3 regions of the Caldibacillus debilis DSM 16016 genome follow, and region 3 is predicted to be linked to each of the others. Evidence: riboswitches for the same ligand, from Rfam matches in the RefSeq annotation. Region 3 holds a riboswitch; each other region holds the start of a gene.

Region 1 (6,029 bases), on a different contig from region 3:
CAAAAAAATAATACCCCCATGGGGTAGCGCCATTTCTTTGTGTAAAATTTGTGTAAAATGATTTGAAAAACATTTCAAATTAATTCCTACCCCAAAAAATGGAAAACGCCGCAGAAACGTTGAAAGATCAACATTTCTGCGGCGCTTGCCGGATGCTCGCTCCGGCAGATTCCTTAGTCATTACGTCCCGGGCGAGAATCGAACTCACGACCTACAGCTTAGGAGGCTGTCGCTCTATCCTACTGAGCTACCGGGACATTCCACTATTATTATACGTGTATAAAAAAAACTTTCAAGTCTTATTCAGGGAATTTCTGAAGAAATCTGTAATGATCCGCACCGGTTTTTATTCGTTCCCGCCGGATATTTTTTTTGAAAAAATATCGTCGAAGGCCACCTCCGCCAGTGTGGCCAGAAGGGCAAGGACCGTTTGGACGGCAAAGGTGAGCTGGATATTGTCCATGAAGCTGTCGGCCAAATAAACCGCGAGGCCGTTCCATTGGAAATAAAAGAGAAAGAGCAAGACGGCCATTTGGGTTTTATGCAGGGGCAAGTATTCCATTGCAAATTTTCCCCCGTACTTCAACAGATCAAAGATGGTATCGAAAAAGAGGAACCAAAGGACGAACCAAAGGACGTCCCCGTTGTCGCAGCGGACGCCGAAGAGAAAAAATAGCCCCTTCACCGCAAGAAAAAAGAAAAGGAACAGGCCTCCCAGCGCAAGGAGGATGGCCAGGCCGATCAGCGAAAAAATCATCACTTTTTCATGAACCGGAACGTTTTTCAAGGAATCTTTCTTTTTCATCCGTTTCGCACCCTGCGTTTCTCATGGGCGGAACATGCCCGTATAAGTCAAGTATAAAAAAAATCGGCCCATGTGAAAACCATCAATTAAACTGTCCGACTTGAGCGATAATACAGAAAATAGGGAAATGAGGAATGAGACGAATCGTTTCCGTACGGCGGGGAAAAGATGGGAAGGGATTGATCTTCCGGAAAGCGCGCCTTTCCTCCATAAAACAGCAGCGACGCACGCCGGTCGTCCGGAATGAAAATCTTCTGACAAGATGATTGACAATCCGGCGGATATCCCCTATACTAACAATTGACTATAAACTTACATAAAGTAAGTAACTTTTAGGAGGTATATATATGGGAAAAAGTAAATGGGTATTGGACACTGCGCACAGCCAAGTGGATTTTTCGGTAAAGCACATGATGATTTCGCGGGTTAACGGGACGTTCCAACGTTTTTCCGCGAATATCGAAGCGGACCCCAACGATTTAACGACGGCAGACATCGAGTTTTCCGTGGAAGTGGACAGCATCGATACGAGAAATACCGACCGGGACAACCATCTGAAATCCGCCGATTTCTTCAATGCGGAACAATATCCTAATATCACCTTCAAAGCGACGGAAATTACCAGAAAGGACGATTCCAGCTATCATGTCACGGGGGATTTGACGATCCGCGGCGTGACCCGCAAGGAAACCTTCGTTGCGGAATTTGAAGGCCTGGCCAAAGATCCGCTGAGCGGCAACGAAAAGGCGGGATTCACGGTCACCGGCACCATTAACCGGAAGGATTACGGCCTGGTATGGAACGTGGCTTTGGAAACCGGCGGTGTGCTCGTGGGCGAAGAAGTGAAAATCACCGTGCACATTGAAGCCGCAAGGGCAGAATAAGCGGAAGCAAAACCGCACCCGGCGTCCGATGGACGGTCCAGGGTGCGGTTTTTTCTTTGATGATCGAAGGGCGGTGCTCAAGACAGGGGCTGCGCAGCAGAGATCCGGAAAATAATCCCGTTTGCAAGGGGGAAACGGCTTTTTCTCCTCCGATTTTCAAATTTTTTTGCTCATGGAAATGGATACGGCCAAACGGTCCCGGCGGTTCTTAGGCGCATGCCGGATGAACCGGGGCGGAGGGGCGGCCCGGTCCGCAACGGCCGTATGCAGCGGCAGGCCGATTTTAACTGAATGAAACCGATTGCAAAACGGCTTGTAAAATCCAACCGCGCTTTCCGGTCTAAGCGGCGGGAAAAAGGCCCGATCGCTTCCATCGCCGATGCCGGCGGGGTTGCGGATCTTTCCCGGATCCCTTCCCGGATTTTTTCGGGCTTCCCCGGAAGCCGCCCGGTTTTTTCCCAAAGGAACCGGAAGCCTCCGTCACGCCGCGGAACGGATTCCGCCCTTCCCATATCCTGGGCCCTTTGGTCCTGCTTGTTCAAATCTCCGGACCGTCTTCCGGTTTTGGTTGCCATCTCCGCCGCACATCCCCGGATAAGGGGGCGGACGATCCGTGTTTCCGCCTCTGCCGCATTTCCGGCAAAACCTTTGGCGGCCGGGCAGGCCTCCGGTCTTGGGCATCCCGGGAACGCATCCGGACGCAGCCGTCTGAAACGGCGTCCGTGTTTTCCGGCGGAATTCGCCGGCCGCCTTCCGTTTCCGCGGTGCGCACCACCCCAAAAGCAAGGGGACGCCGGCTCCCTTCGGGCACCCAGGAGGGACGCAACGGAACGGGCGGAAGGGGTTTATGCCCGTCCGCCTTCTCCCGACAGGTGGTCTTTTTCCCCAGTGAAGGCGAAACCGAAGGGACCAGGGAGGCAACCCGGCACCGGACCCGCCGCCGTATCCGGTTTTGGCGGAAACCGACGGTTTATCCGGTATTTTCAGCGTTTGCTGACAGGCTGCGGATCGACCTCCATATATTTTTCGGCCCATTTTTGGATCTCTTCCATGATCGGCCGAAAGGCTTTCCCTTTTTCCGTAAGGGAATATTCCACCCGGACGGGCACCTCCGGAAAGACTTTCCGGGAGACGATTCCTTCATGTTCCAGTTCCTTCAGCCGTTCCGACAAAAGCCGCCCGCTGATCGGGATGGCGTTTTCTATTTCACAAAAACGCTGCGGGCCCTTCAGCAGTTGGAAGATGATGAGACCCGTCCAGCGTTTGCTGATCATTTCCAGCGTTTTTTCCATCTTCGGGCAAAGCGAGCTTTTCATAATTCCACCTCCAACCCTGAAACTCCCGTCCACCCCTCGTTATAAAAATTATACCTTCTTACCAATAGTAAGTAAATGGATCGGCTTTACATTTTCTTGTTGGCCGGGAACGGCCGTTCGTTTCCCTTGATATCCGGGGGAAGGGGAGGGAGCGGGATCTGCTAACCCCGAAAAGCGAACGCGAAATCTGCCGGAAAGGCTGCGCGCTTGCGGCCGCGGGGATGGCGGAAAAAGCGGCCGCCGTTCGGTCACGATGATTTCCGGCGAAGAATGGACGGAAACTTCGACGAAAACCCGGCGGCGCAACCCTTTTGCCCGGCACGCCCTTCATTTTGCATCTTCCCTTTCGGTCCGGATTATTCTATAATGGATGTGAAAATTGAATCGACGTTTCCACAGGGGGAGCTGTTTTCGGCTGAGAGTGAACTTTTTTAAGTTCAGACCCTTCGTACCTGATCTAGGTAATGCTAGCGCAGGGATTGTGGAAAGCGAACGGCGGGTTTATCAGGGATAAGCCGTGCCTTTTTCAGCTTTCTCCTATGGAACGTTCAAAAAAATCATAGGAGGTTTTTTTATGCGAAAAAAACTGAGTTTGCAGGCGCTGATTGAAACGGCGATCATGGCGGGGCTCGCCTACGTGCTGGATATTCTCCCGTCCGTCAATCCCACTCCGAACATTTCCATTTCTTTCGCAATGGTACCGATCTTTCTTCTCGCCTTTCGTTGGGGGATAACCGCGGGGTTTGCCGGCGGATTTTTGTGGGGCCTGCTTCAGGTGATCACGGGAGACGCTTATATTTTAACGCCTCTGCAAGGGTTCATCGAATATTTTGTCGCCTTTTCCTGCATCGGCTTTGCCGGGGTTTTGAAAGGGGCCGTCCAAAAAAGTTTCCGGGAAGGAAACTGGAAAGGGCGGGCGTGGCTTTTGTTCGCGGCCGTATTTATCGGAAGTTTTGCCCGTTATTTTTGGCATTTCATCGCCGGATTCATCTTTTGGGCGGAAGCCAGTTCCACGCTGTGGGGAGCGATCGCCTATTCCTTCGTCATCAACGGGATGACCATGCTCGGATCGGCCTTGTTCTGCTATATCGTCCTGATCCTGGTTTTAGGCACTGCGCCCCGCCTTTTGACCCAATCGGTGAAATGAAGGGTGCCCGAAACATCGGGCACCCTTTTTGGTTTGGCGTACATTCGTTATATCGCTTGTTCGTTCATCTCGAGGATCTTGTATACCGCCTTGCTGAACCCGTGGTTGTCGTTTGTGTCCGTGACGTAATGGCAGATTTTTTTGATATCCTCCGGCGCGTTTCCCATGGCGACGGAAAAGCCCGCCCGTTCCAACATGGAGACGTCGTTGTAGTTGTCCCCGATGGCCATCGTCTCCTTTAATGACCAGCCTTTTAAGGCGACGAATGTTTCCAGGGCGATCCCTTTTTGGGCCCGGATATCGGTGATCTCCAAATTGTTGTGCCATGAGGAGCTGATGGCGATTCCGCCGATCCTTTGCAGTTCCTCTCTTGCCCGTTCCAGTTTTTCCTCGTTTAAAGAAAAGGCGATGATTTTATAGATTTCGTAGGAGGGATCGGAAAAGATGGGCCCGTAGTCCCCGACGAATTTTATTTTTCCTTTGGCGAAACGGGTGATGACTCCCTCCATCACCTTCTTGAACGAGGGGAAATTGCCGATTTTGGAAAGGATGTCGGCCACCGTGGCCACCGCATGTTCGTATTCGGTGGAAAGCTGCCCTTTGTTCGTATACATCTCGTAATAGATTTGATATTTTTCGAGGATCGGATGGACGCTCCGGACGATTGCCGGATCGAGGGGAATGGAAGAAAGGATCTCCCCGTCAAAGGTGCGGATTTGGGCGCCGTTCATGCAGATCAGGAAACATTCCAGCCCGGCTTCCGTCAACGGAAAACGGGCGCCTTCATAGGACCTCCCCGTACAAACGATGACTTCGACGCCCCTTTTCCTGGCCGTCCGGATCGCCTCCGCGTTCTCTTTGCTGATGGTTTGATCCATATTCAAAAGGGTGCCGTCCATGTCCGTCGCAATGCATTTGATCAATTTTCTCACACCTTTTTCTTTTTCTTGAAGCGGAACCGTTCCTTCCCCATTATAACGGTTTTCCCGGAACGAAAAAAGGCGCAAAAAACCGGGTAACGGGGAAAAATCCCCGTCACCGGAGGGAATTATTCAATTCATGCCAGTAGATCGAAAGGGTCAACAGGCCTTTGTCGAAGTTTTCCAGATGGAAGTGCTCATTCGGGGAGTGGACGTTTTCCGAAGGCAGTCCAAAGCCCATCAGGACGACGGGAAGGTTCAGCAGTTTATGGAAGGTGGCGACGATGGGAATGGATCCGCCGCTTCTCGTGAAGGTGACCGGCACCTTATAAACCTTTTCATAAGCCCTGGCCGCCGCTTGAATGGCGGGATGGTCCAGCGGCGTTACGAACGGTTCCCCCTTGTCGAAACGGGTCACTTGGTATGTGACGCCCTTCGGCAAATGTTTTTCGATATGTTTTTCAATTAATTGCAGGATTTCTTCCGGATCCTGGTCGGGCACGAGGCGGCATGTGATTTTTGCGGTGGCCTTCGCCGGCAGGACGGTCTTGATCCCTTCGTCCTGGAATCCGCTGAACATGCCGTTGACTTCCAATGTCGGGCGGACCGACGTTCTTTCTACGTAGGTATACCCTTCTTCGCCGTAAAGTTCGGGCACACCCAGCTCTTTGCGGATCTCTTCCTCATCCAAGTCTAGGGCGGCCAGCGCCTTTCTTTCCGCCTCGGAAATTTCAGCCACCCGATCGTAGAAGCCTTCCACCGCCACCCTTCCCTTTTCGTCGTGGAAGGATGCGATCAGCTCCGCCAGGGCGTGGGCCGGATTTTGCACGCCGCCGCCGTATTGGCCCGAGTGCAGATCCTTCTTGGGCCCAGTCAAATCGATTTGCAAACCGGCCAGTCCCCTCAATCCGTAGCAGATGCTCGGCCGTCCTTCGGCGATCATGTCCGTGTCGGATA
Region 2 (6,029 bases), on a different contig from region 3:
CCAAAGACACCGGTCAAAATAACAAAATGGGGAAACCGAGAAAAATCACGTTCAAATATGTCAACAACAATTACTCGGACCAAGCGACCCTGACACGGGTGTATGCCAACAAATTGACGATTCAGGCGCCGGCAAAAAGCGGAAAATCCGGGTTCAGAGGGTATTTCTACGCCACCTTGACCTGGCAGGACGGCACGACGAAAGACGTTTCGAAGAAACGCAACATGTGGCGTTCCTATGTAACCAATACGGGCGAGACCGTCAACTACATCGGCGAATCGTGGGAAAACGGGTATGTCGATACCAAAGGCGAACGGCATAAACCGAGGGCCATCAACGATTTCTACATCCCCGACCCGATAAGCAAGAATTACACCATTGAAGCGGTTTATCCGAAAACGGTCTACAACAACGGCCTGTATCCCGGTCAAAACTACGTCACCGACGTCTACGCCCCGGCCACCGGAAGAACGACGTTCCGGTTGATTGGTATCAAGAGAATCTGTCGTACCCGAATACCAGAAAGATCAAAAAAAGGCGGGAAAAATCCCGCCGTACCGGCTGCAGCCGATTATGCCAACTTGGCAACATTCAAAAATGGTTCTGCCGCCGAAGTGCCATCCCGTCCATCACGTAAACGGGAAGCTTTTGGCGGCAAACCAGTTAATACACCGATTCTTCCTGCTCCGCGGACGCGGGTCTCCGTAAGAAGAACCATCCGCACAGCTGCAGAACGAAAAACCCCGCGGCAATTCCCTTTCGCCGCAGGGGCCGCATCCCCCTTCCGCACCCTTTTCGGTTGCATACGCTTTTGACTAGGGTATTTGTTTATCGGCATTTTCATAATTCCAGAACGATTTCGGATTCATACCCGCTTGCAACGCCTACCAAACATTCAGCATGCCGGCTTCTCCCGCGGCCGCTTCGTTTACACATCCGCTTTTTTCGGCCTTCAATTCATTCAGCGGCCACATCGGCTTCTTCGCCAAACCGGCCCGTCCCTATCCTATTTGCCGTTTAATTCCCGCAAAAGGCTCCGCTTGAAGGGCAAATAATCGTCCGACAGGAGCCATTCTTCCCTTTTCTCCCTTTCCCGCGGAACGGTGAACACATGCTTTACCTTGGCCGGCTTGCGGCTTAGGACGATGATTTTGTCGGACAAAAGTGCCGCCTCGTCCAAATTATGGGTGATGAAAAGGATCGTGCGCCTGTTTCCGCTCCAAACGGACAACAGCCATTTCTGCATGTCCCGGCGGGTGAAGTCGTCCAAAGCGGAAAAGGGTTCATCCATCAAAATGAGCGGTTTGGGGGTCAACAGGCTCCGGACGAAGGAAACCCGCTGCTTCATCCCCCCGGACAATTCATGGGGATATTTATTTTCATACCCGGAAAGGCCCGCTTTTTCGAGCATGCGCAGGGCCTCCCCTTCATTTCTGTCTCCTGCGATCTCCCCGCCGAGGAACGCATTCGCAAGGACGGTCCGCCAGGGAAACAAAGAAGGGGATTGGGGCATATAGCTGACGTGTCCCCGCATCCCGGTGATCTCCTTCCCCTCCAGGATCACGGATCCCGCATCGGGCCGGACGATTCCGCCGATGATGGAAAACAGGGTGCTTTTCCCGCAGCCGGACGGACCGACGATCGAGACGAATTCTCCTTCTTCGACGGAAAAATCGACCCCGCCCAACACGGCCGCTTCCCCGTAGGCCTTCGCCAGCCCTTCAACCTTCAAAAACGCCATCTCTTCTCACCCGCCTTATCAAGCGTCTTCCCGCATCCGGCACCCGGGCCGCCGAAAAACCTTGCAAAATTCAAACATGGTTTTGCCGCCGAAGTGCTGGCCTGTCCATCATGCGAAGGGGGGGGATGCTTCCGGCAGCCGCGGGCTCTTGCAAGCCTTCCGGGCGCGTGCGGATCTTTCTCCGGAAGGGATCCGGACGGAAAACCCAAGCAAAGGTTAAGTTCGAATCATTGTGTGAAATTCGGCTTCCCGTTCGGCGGACTCTAGGTTTGGCAATATTGAGCCGTTTCACGTCAGCCCTTTTGGCACTTCGTCAAAAAACGACGGATTGAGAAAGGGGCCTCCCCTCCGGCCGGCGATCGCAGTCCGGGTGCACCGATGACCGGAATGGAACCCAAACGTCCGCCGGCGGATTTCAGCCCCTCTTCATCGTCTTTCCTTCTCCCTTTCTTCCGGTTTCCATTTCACCGTCTTTTTCTCCAGCCAGCCGATGAGACCGAAATAGACCAGGCTCAAGAAAACGACGAGAAAGATGGACAAGAAGACCCGGTCCGTGCGGAAGGCGGATTGGGCAAGGGTCATGTATACCCCCAATCCCTCCTTCGCCCCGAGCCATTCGGAGACGACCGCCCCCATGACGCTGTAGGAGGCGGAAATTTTCAACCCGGAAAACAGGAAAGGCAAGGCATGGGGGCATTCCAGTTTCCGGAAGATTTGTCCTTTGCTTGCGCCGGCCATTTCCATGTAGTGCATCAATTCCGGGCTCGTCTGCCGGAACCCGTCCAAGGTGCTGACGGCGACCGGGAAAAAGCAAACGAGGGTAATCACGATGATTTTCGGAAGCACCCCGAAGCCGAACCAGATGACGAGCAGCGGGGCAAGCACGATCAACGGAATATTTTGCGAAATGATCAAAAACGGATAAAGGCTTTTCCGCAGCAACGGGACGAGGTGAAGCGCCGCCGCCGTCCCCGCCCCGGTCAAACAGCCGATGAGATAACCGAAAAAGGATAGGCGGGCCGTGGCCGCCAAATGCCCGGCGTACTCCCTCCAGCCGAAGATCCCTTCCCGGAGGATTGCGGACGGGGCCGGAAGAAGCCAGGCGGGCACGGAAAATATCCGCACCGCCCCTTCCCAAAGGAACAGCGACAGAATAAGGACGAGAACGGGAGGCCCGCCCTCCCGGATCCTTTTCCTCAACGGTATTTCGCCGTCAATTCGTCCATTGACGCGCCTCCCGGTTTATAAAAGATCTTCACCTCGGAAAGGACGCTCGGGCATCCTTTTTCAATCATTTTCCGGTGCATCCGGTCAACGATGTCCAACAGTTCCCGCAAATCCCCTTCCATCGTCGTTTCCAGCGGATGGACCTCGTATTTGGCCTTCGAATCGGCGATCACTTGAATGGCTTCATCCACCAGCGAATAGGTGTCTTCTTCATTCCGCGTTCTTGGGATGATTTGAATGCTGACAAGCGCATCGGCCATCGGTATTGCCTCCTCCATTTAGATTAAAGCAAACGGTTCCCCTCGGTGCCGGAGGTTCTCATTCCTCCGGCAAAAACTCGTTGGTAAAGGCCTTTTCGGCGTCGAGGGGCTTTTCCAAAAGCCCGTTTTCATACATCCATTCCGCATAGTTTTTCCAGACTTCCAGTTTCTGTTCCCCCCATCGTTCGGCGTCGTCCTGGTATTTTTTGGACAACCATTTTTGGCTTTCCCGGACGAGCTCAGCATCCAGTTCGGGGACCGCCCCGATCAAAATGTCCGCGGCTTCATCGGGGTGATCGATCGCGAAACGGTATCCTTTTGAAACGGCGGCCAAAAATTTCCGGACCGTTTCCGGGTTTTTCCCGATCATCGCCTCACTCGCGACAAGGACAGGCGTATAATAATCCAATTTTTCGCTGTAATCGGTCAAATAGACGATGTGAATCGGCACGTTCCGCAGCTTCGCTTCCACGCCCGTCCAACCGTAATAGATCCAAACGAAGTCGATATCCTTTTTTACGGCGGTAAAAAAGTCGGTATCGCCGATGTTGACGAACTTCACCTTGTCCACATCGGCCCCCTCCTGCTTCATGAGCGAAGCCAAAACGGCCCTTTCCACGGGCGATCCCCATCCGCCGTATGTTTTCCCTTCAAAGTCCTTCGGCGAGGTGATCTTTTTTTCCGCTAAGGAAGCAAATCCGGAGGTGTTGTGCTGGATGACGGCGGCGATGGAAACGATCGGGACATCCTGGATCCGGGCCTGGGTGACGGCTTCCTGGTAGCTCACCCCGAAATCCGCCCGGCCGGAGGCGACCAACTGCTCGGCGGGGACTTCCCCGGGCATGAGGATTTCCACATCCAGCCCCTCATCCTTGAAGTATCCCTTTTCCTTTGCCACGTACAGCCCGGTATGGTTGGTGTTCGGCGTCCAGTCCAAAGCGACGGTAATCTTTTCCGCGGGTTTCGTTTTCCCGTCCTCTTTTCCCGCATCCCCTCCCTTGCCGGAGCAGGAGGCGAATACAATCGTCGCCAGGCTTAATAGAAACAGCATCCTCCATTTTCCCATGAAAAAATCCCTCCTTGTCGTTTGCCGTTTGCGGAGGGAGGTATCCCGGCGGTTTCCCGGGCAGGAAAGGAAAGCGGCGTCTAAACAAAAATCCCGGGAAACACCCCGGGGAACATACTTATCCGCTGCAAAATTGAAATTGCAGGCCAGTATGTTCCCTACGCTGGTATGAACCAGATCAGGTTCGAAGGGTCTGTATCTCACGGATACACTCTCAACCGGCAACACCGGTTCCCCCACAAACTGGCATCCTTATTGGATTGTCCTTTCATCTTTAACTATGGCATAAAAAGATGCGGAGGGCAAGCCTTTTTCATCAAGCGGAAGCATCGGGCCGCATACGACCGTCGGATGCTTTTCATAAAATGCGAGCATCATCTTCAACGAAGACAGCCGATGCGGTACCCGGTCTATTTACATTCTTTTCCATAAATATGGAAACCCGGCCTGCCCGGGCAAGCGGCGCTCCGCCCATCCCCGCCACCAGCCATAAAAGGAAGCCGCCGAACCGCCTCCCGTTTTTCATTTCCACGCTTACCATCCTTGAAACCTGATCGCCGGACCTTTTCCCCGGTCCGCGTGCTGCGCCTTCCTGCCAACCACCGGCATTCCTTCCGCAGAAAATAGGTCAGCCTGACCGGGCGGAAGAGCGAGGAATGAAGCGCCGTCTCCGGGGGTATGACGGCCCGGATCCGGTTCAGTCGAAAAGCCCTTTCAATTCGTTTACGGCAAGCACCGCGAAAAGCAAAAGGTTCAACAGGAGGAAGAGGTTCGAAAGCCAATGGTTCCGGACTTTCGCATCGGGCACCAGAGCTTTTCTGTTCAACAAATAGAGCAAGGTGAACGCCAAAAACGGCATGAACAACGAACCCAAGGCCCCGTAAACCAGGATCAGGCCGACCGGTTTTCCGAAGAAGTGCAGGAGCATCGGCGGGAAGGTGAGCCAAAACACGTAAAACTTATAGGCCTTCGTCCCGCTCAAACGCCGCTTTTCGATGCCGGTGTTCCGCACCGTGTGGACAAAATCGGCGAACAGGTACGAGACGCCGTTCAAGACGCCGAGCAGGGACGTGAACGATGCGGCCCAAAACCCGATCAAAAACACCCAGCGGAAGGCAGGCGACAATTCATTTCCCAAAATCGCCGCGAAATCGACGAGCCCTTTTTCGCCTTCGATGGTCGCATCCGTCCCGTAAAGCAATGCGGCACCCAAAATCAAGAGGGAAACCGTAAAGAGGGCGGTGACCAAATAGGCGATCCCCGAATCGTATCGAACGGCGCGGACGAACCCTAGCCCCTGCCACTTCTTTTCCTGGAGCCAGTAACCGTAGGAGGCCAGCGTGATCGATCCGCCGACCCCGCCGATCAAACCGAGGGCGTATAACAGCGAACCTTCAGGCAAGGATGGCGCCGCCGTATGGATCACGCCGCCGAGCTCGGGAAGGACGATGACGGCCGACCCGACAACTGTGACGAACATCACCCCGACGAGCACGTTCATCACGTTTTCAAAGGCGCGAAATTTCCCCTGCCAAACGAGTGCGAAGCCGGCCAGGGAATTGATAACCGCCCAGCCCCAGAGGGGAAGCTGCGGAAACATGGCCGTCATCGCCAAGGCGCATGAAGAGGCGACGGCCGCCCCATAAACGAAGCCCCAAATCACGATGTAAATCCCGAAATAACCGGTCGCCCATTTCCCCATCCGCTTCCAGCCGTCCAGAATCGTCGTGCCGGT
Region 3 (6,029 bases):
CAAAAAGGCGGGATGGTCCACGTCGTTTACAATCCCCCCTTCATTAAAGAAAGCGGCAACGCTTCCATCGGTGACCTGGTCCGGCATATCGACCATTTTTGTTCCTTGGGCGGAGTGAAACAGATCGGGTTGGGTTCCGATTTCGATGGGATCGAGAAGAAAGTGAAGAATTTGGAGGATGCCTCAAAAACCCAGAATTTAATCCTGGCGCTTTTGAAATACTATAAGGAAGACGAGGTCAAGGGATTCGCCTATAGGAATTTCCTGGAACATTTGCCGAAATGAAGCGGGACGGGCGTTTCCATCATGTAACCATGAAATTTTGTTTTTTTTACAAAATGTCCTAAATTTTTGTCCGAACGTTGGTTTATTTTCATTTAAAATAAAAATGGGCTTTCCAAAAGAAAAAACGATGGAGGGAAAGAGAAATGAAAGCATTAACATTCGTTGCCCCGGGCAAGAAAGAATTGGTGGAAAAGCCGAAACCGGAAATCCAAAAACCGACGGATGCCATCGTGAGAATTACGAAAACGACGATCTGCGGCACCGACCTGCACATCCTGGCCGGCGACGTCCCTGCCGTGACGAGCGGCCGTACGTTGGGCCATGAAGGGGTCGGGATCGTGGAAGAAGTCGGCGAAGGCGTGAAAAACTTTAAAAAGGGCGACCGCGTCCTGATTTCCTGCATCACCTCCTGCGGAAAATGCGAAAACTGCAAGAAGGGGCTGTATGCCCACTGCGAAGACGGCGGCTGGATCCTCGGCCATTTGATCGACGGGACGCAAGCGGAATATGTCCGGATTCCCCATGCGGACAACAGCTTGTACCACATTCCGGAAGGAACCGATGAAGAAGCCCTCGTCATGTTGAGCGATATTCTGCCCACCGGATTTGAAATCGGCGTTTTAAACGGAAAGGTGCAGCCCGGACATACGGTTGCGATCATCGGGGCCGGCCCGGTCGGGATGGCTGCGCTGTTGACCGCCCAATTCTATTCACCGGCGGAAATCATCATGGTCGATTTGGATGACAACCGTCTGGAAGTGTCCAAAACCTTCGGTGCGACCCATACCATTAACAGCAGTGACGGAAAAGCCGTGGAAAAGATCATGGAATACACCGGCGGAAAAGGCGTCGACGTGGCCATGGAAGCCGTCGGCATCCCCGCAACCTTCGACATTTGCCAACAAATTTTGAAACCGGGCGGATATTTGGCCAACCTCGGGGTCCATGGCAAACCGGTCGAATTCCATATCGAAAAACTTTGGATCTCCAACATCACGCTGACCACCGGCTTGGTGAACACCACCTCGACGCCGATGCTGCTAAAAACGGTCCAATCGAAAAAATTGCGACCGGAAAAATTGATCACCCATCGTTTTGCCTTTAAAGACATTATGGAAGCTTATGAAATCTTTGGAAATGCGGCAAAAAATAAAGCCTTAAAGGTCATTATCTCCAACGATTGACCAGGATGAACTCTCGGCGAAGGGAGCGGACGTTTTCCGCTCTCTTTTTAATTGCGAGGCTTGTTTGGTGGCGCGGCCGGACAGCAGGAACTCCGTCATGCCGCCTGCGGGCTCCCGGAATCGCCGCGGGACTGGGTACTTAATATTCAGCCGCCCGCAATTTGAAATAGCGGACGGCGAACCGCCGCCTCACTGCAGAAAAAGGGAAGAGGGCCAAATCTGCCAAAGGCACAACGGGCCCCCGATTGGGAAGGAGAAACCTGCCAACATAGGGTCGAAGGCTGTCCGCAATGATATGGCTCCCCTTAAGGCAGACAGGTTGCAAAATAAAAATCTATACGTTCTTAAGAGGAGTTTTTTATCTAATAATCATTGCGGGATGGCAAAAAAACTGCCGGACGTCATCGCGGATACGTACCGAGTTTTTGTCCAATCATTGAGGGACAGCCCCTTCATTGGGTGCATATCCCTCCGTTATGCCCGGGGACTGCCGGCCCCGATGGCGGCCATGCCCTCCGGCGGGCCGGTTTTGCCGCGGGACGCTTCCGCCGCTTCATCGGCAGCCGGCTCTAGGCCGTTTTTCCCGCTTTCAACAACACTTTGTTGCCCGTCAGGAAAAATCCCTGCAGGAACAAGACCAAGCCGGTTCCGATCAGCAGCCATTCGATCCTGATCATGTCCGCGACGGGTCCGAAAACGAGCATTCCCAACGGCATCATTGAGGTTGAGATCATCGTGAATATTCCGAACACTCTTCCCAAAAAGTCGCTTTCCACTTTTTCCTGCAATAAAACGGTGGCGGGCGTATTAAAGATCGGCAACGTCACCCCGAGAATGCCCATGAAAAGTAAATAGATCCAGAAATACGGAATGACGCCGAGGGCAAATGTGCAAATTCCGAAGATAAAAGTGGCGAGGGCCATCGTATGGGTCCTGTTTCGGAATCCTCCCCAATAAGCCATGAACGCTCCGCCCAGCATCATGCCGATGGAGAAAACGACTTCAATGGCCGTCAGCCGCCAAACATCGTCTCCGAAACTCCGGGCGACTTGCAGGGGAGTCAAGAAGGAAACAGGGGCGATCAGGAAAAAGAATATCGCGAAAAACAGAAAAAACTGTTTTAAAAAATCGTGTTTTTTTATAAACAGGATCCCTGTCCGCATGTCCCGGAAATAGCCGACTTTCTCCTTGAGCCGGGCCTTTTCATGGACCGGGACGTGCAAATAAGTGAGCAAAATGAAGATGGCGATCGCGGCGGTTATCACATCGATAAAGAAAATGATTTCAATGGATGCGACCGTCAGCAGCGCCCCGCTGACCATGGGCGCCACGAGGGTGACGAGGGCTTGCATGCTCCCGTTTGCGCCGTTCGCCTTCGTCAGCTTATCTTCCGGCACGATTTGCGGCAAAATCGCCCCTACAGCAGGATTTTGCACGGCCGTTCCGACTGCCCGGACAGCGGATATGACGAAAAACAGCCATAAGGCATCATATCCCGCCAAAAAAAGAACGGCCAACAACAGAGTGACCATGGCGATCATGGCGTCCGCCAGAATGATAAGCAGTTTCCGGCTGTACCGGTCGGCCCATACCCCGGCGAATGGGGAAAGGAAAAAGGTCGGGAGAAAACCGCAAATGATGTAGAGGGTCATCATAAACCCGGATTTGGTATGCAGGGTGATATACCACATGATCGCATATTGGACCAAAGCCGAACCGAAGAGGGATATCGTTTGGCTCCCCAGAAAAAGGATCAGGTTCCGTTTCCAATGATTCATTTCTTGCCACTCTCCTTTTACTTAACGCGCATTTTCCCTGACGTATCGGTTGCGCTGGGAGAACAGAATTTTAGCATAATTTTTAAGAAAAGAAAAGGAATCCCATTTTTTTAGCCGTTTCTATATACATTCCCGGCCGGATATGATATACTTCCTTACAAATTGATCATCATGCGATTGCCATAACTACTAGGGGTGCCCTTGGTGAGGGCTGAGAGAAAAACGGAAAGTTTTTCAACCCTTCGGACCTGACCCGGGTAATGCCGGCGTGGGAAAGTAGTTATTCTTTTCCGCTATTCGTTCGCAAACCAGGTCCCCAGGGATGCTGGTTTTTTTATTTTATTTGAAAAAGGATGGCTGAACCGGTATTTCTTTCGCAAAGCGATCCGCCGTTCTTTTTATCCTGGAGGAGGGGGAAAACGATGGATGCCCGTACCGTATGTGCGTTGCTCAACAGGATTCGGGAACAAAAACCGTTGATTCACAATATTACCAACATCGTCGTGGCGAATTTTTCCGCCAATGGCTTGCTGGCCCTTGGAGCCTCTCCCTTTATGGCTTCTTCCGAAAACGAGGCCGCGGAGGCCGCAAAAATGGCGGATGCCCTTGTCTTGAATATGGGAACGGTCGATGAAGCGATTTTGAAGGCGATGGTCAAAGCGGGGCGATCCGCCAATGCCCATGGAACCCCCGTCATCTTTGATCCGGTCGGCGCAGGGGCAACCCCTTACCGAAAGTTTGTCGCTAAAAGCCTTCTGGAAGAGCTGAAAATGACGATGATACGGGGCAATGCGGCGGAGATTTCCCAGCTGATCGGGGAACAGGGGGAGGTAAAGGGGGTCGATGCCGGAGATTTAAAAGGAAATCCGGCCGAATGGGCAAAAAGGGCGGCGAAACAATGGCAAACCGTGGTCATTGCGACCGGCAAAGATGATGTCATATCGGACGGTTCCAAAACCTTTCTCGTTCATAACGGACATCCCATCCTGACGCAAGTCACTGGAACGGGCTGCCTGCTGTCCGCCGTTGCCGGCGCTTTTGCCGCCGTCGAAAAGGACCCGGTAAAAGCGGCCGTATCGGCGGTGGTTTTTTACGGCGTTGCAGCGGAGATCGCAGCGGAAAAGAGCGGGAAACAGGGACCGGGCAGCTTCCAAATGGAATTTATCAATCAATTGGCCCTTGTTTCGGAAGCGGAAATTCTCCGACACGGTTCCTTTGAACAAATCGAATGACTTCGGGCAGGGGCAGTGCGGAAGGCAATTTCGGTCGCCGACGCCGCTTACTGATGGGATAAAGGCCTTCCTTGGCTTGAATCGGACACCAGGGGGAGACCGTCGGCGTATCCAATCCGGGGATGGGCAGGCAAGGGGGAATAGGGCGAAATGAATGATCATTTTTCAACCGATGCGGGCAACCCCAGTTTTGCAAAAGGAGGGATGACCGATGAAAAACGTTTCGAAAGCGTTGACCATCGCGGGTTCGGACAGCGGCGGCGGAGCGGGGATACAAGCAGACTTGAAAACGTTTCAGGAATTAAACGTATACGGCATGTCCGTGTTAACCGCGGTAACCGCTCAAAATACATTGGGCGTCCAAGCCGTATATCCGATGACGCCGGAAGCCGTCCGCCGACAAATCGATTCCATTGCCCAAGACATGGGAACCGACGCTTTGAAGACCGGCATGCTTTTCTCCGCTGAGATTATTGCTGCCGTGGCGGAAAAAATTCGCCAATACCAATGGGAAAAAGTGGTCGTGGATCCCGTCATGGTCGCCAAAGGCGGGGAGACATTGTTGGAATGGGAAGCCGTGGACAGCTTAAAAAACGATTTATTGCCGTTGGCCTGCCTGGTTACGCCGAATATTCCGGAGGCCGAAGTATTGACGGAAATGTCCATTCAAACGATGGAAGACAAAAAAGCCGCCTGCCAAAAACTGCACCGTCTCGGGCCCAAATGGGTGCTGATCAAAGGGGGGCATGATCGGGGGGACGATCAGGCCACCGATATCCTGTTCGATGGAAAGGAATTTTTCACATTCCAAAGCAAAAGGATTCCCACAAAAAATACCCACGGCACCGGATGCACCTTTTCCGCGGCCATTACGGCTGAGCTGGCAAAGGGAGCGGAGGTGCCGGATGCGGTGTCCGCGGCGAAAAAATTTATTGCAGCCGCCATTGAAAACGGCATCAAAATCGGCAAGGGGCATGGCCCGACGAATCATTGGGCGCATAGACTAAAAGGGGATGAGTCCAATTGAAGAGAATGAATGAAAAAGCATTGCGGGAAGCCTTGAAACTCTATTTTGTGATGGGGAGCGCGAATTGCCGGGAAGAACCGGCCGAAGTTTTGAAGAAGGCGATAGCCGGGGGAATTACAATGTTTCAATTTCGGGAAAAAGGAAAAGGCGCTTTGACGGGTGCCGAAAAATTCGCATTGGCGGAAGAGCTTCACTATATTTGCAAAAAGGCGGGCATCCCTTTTATTGTGGATGACGATATTCCGTTGGCCCTTGCGTTAAACGCGGACGGTGTGCACATCGGGCAAGAGGATGAGCCCATCGAGCGGGCGCGGGAAAAAATCGGTGACCGGATATTGGGCGTATCCGTCCATCGTGCGGAAGAAGCCAAAGCGGCCATTGAAAAGGGGGCGGATTATCTTGGGGTCGGACCGATTTTCCCGACGAAGACGAAGGAAGATGCCCGATCGGCCATAGGTACGGGCCTCATCAGAAAATTGCGTTCGGAAGGATACACCATTCCGATGGTGGGCATCGGCGGCAT

Evidence for each region. A riboswitch is a leader RNA that binds a small molecule or an ion and turns the genes downstream of it on or off. The one in region 3 is predicted to bind thiamine pyrophosphate.
Region 1: it holds a riboswitch for thiamine pyrophosphate, as region 3 does, so the genes downstream of both, thiT (energy-coupled thiamine transporter ThiT) here and thiM (hydroxyethylthiazole kinase) in region 3, are expected to answer to the same signal.
Region 2: it holds a riboswitch for thiamine pyrophosphate, as region 3 does, so the genes downstream of both, A3EQ_RS0115770 (ABC transporter substrate-binding protein) here and thiM (hydroxyethylthiazole kinase) in region 3, are expected to answer to the same signal.

Annotation. Positions count from the first base shown of each region.
Region 1 is NZ_KB912882.1:80,920-86,948, reverse strand. It holds tRNA gene A3EQ_RS0106305 (tRNA-Arg) at 184-257, opposite strand; gene A3EQ_RS0106300 (YrvL family regulatory protein) at 347-805, opposite strand; gene A3EQ_RS0106295 (YceI family protein) at 1,153-1,689, shown strand; gene A3EQ_RS0106280 (winged helix-turn-helix transcriptional regulator) at 2,673-3,005, opposite strand; TPP riboswitch at 3,394-3,502, shown strand; gene thiT (energy-coupled thiamine transporter ThiT) at 3,580-4,152, shown strand; gene A3EQ_RS0106265 (Cof-type HAD-IIB family hydrolase) at 4,200-5,084, opposite strand; gene A3EQ_RS0106260 (dipeptidase) at 5,188-6,029, opposite strand, start outside.
Region 2 is NZ_KB912913.1:186,658-192,686, reverse strand. It holds gene A3EQ_RS0115795 (hypothetical protein) at 1-815, shown strand, start outside; gene A3EQ_RS0115785 (ABC transporter ATP-binding protein) at 1,007-1,741, opposite strand; gene A3EQ_RS0115780 (ABC transporter permease) at 2,168-2,941, opposite strand; gene A3EQ_RS0115775 (thiamine-binding protein) at 2,938-3,228, opposite strand; gene A3EQ_RS0115770 (ABC transporter substrate-binding protein) at 3,287-4,294, opposite strand; TPP riboswitch at 4,433-4,542, opposite strand; gene A3EQ_RS0115755 (Nramp family divalent metal transporter) at 4,992-6,029, opposite strand, start outside.
Region 3 is NZ_KB912891.1:234,439-240,467, forward strand. It holds gene A3EQ_RS0111245 (dipeptidase) at 1-285, shown strand, start outside; gene A3EQ_RS0111250 (zinc-dependent alcohol dehydrogenase family protein) at 429-1,469, shown strand; gene A3EQ_RS0111255 (MFS transporter) at 2,039-3,247, opposite strand; TPP riboswitch at 3,429-3,539, shown strand; gene thiM (hydroxyethylthiazole kinase) at 3,670-4,479, shown strand; gene thiD (bifunctional hydroxymethylpyrimidine kinase/phosphomethylpyrimidine kinase) at 4,691-5,506, shown strand; gene thiE (thiamine phosphate synthase) at 5,512-6,029, shown strand, end outside.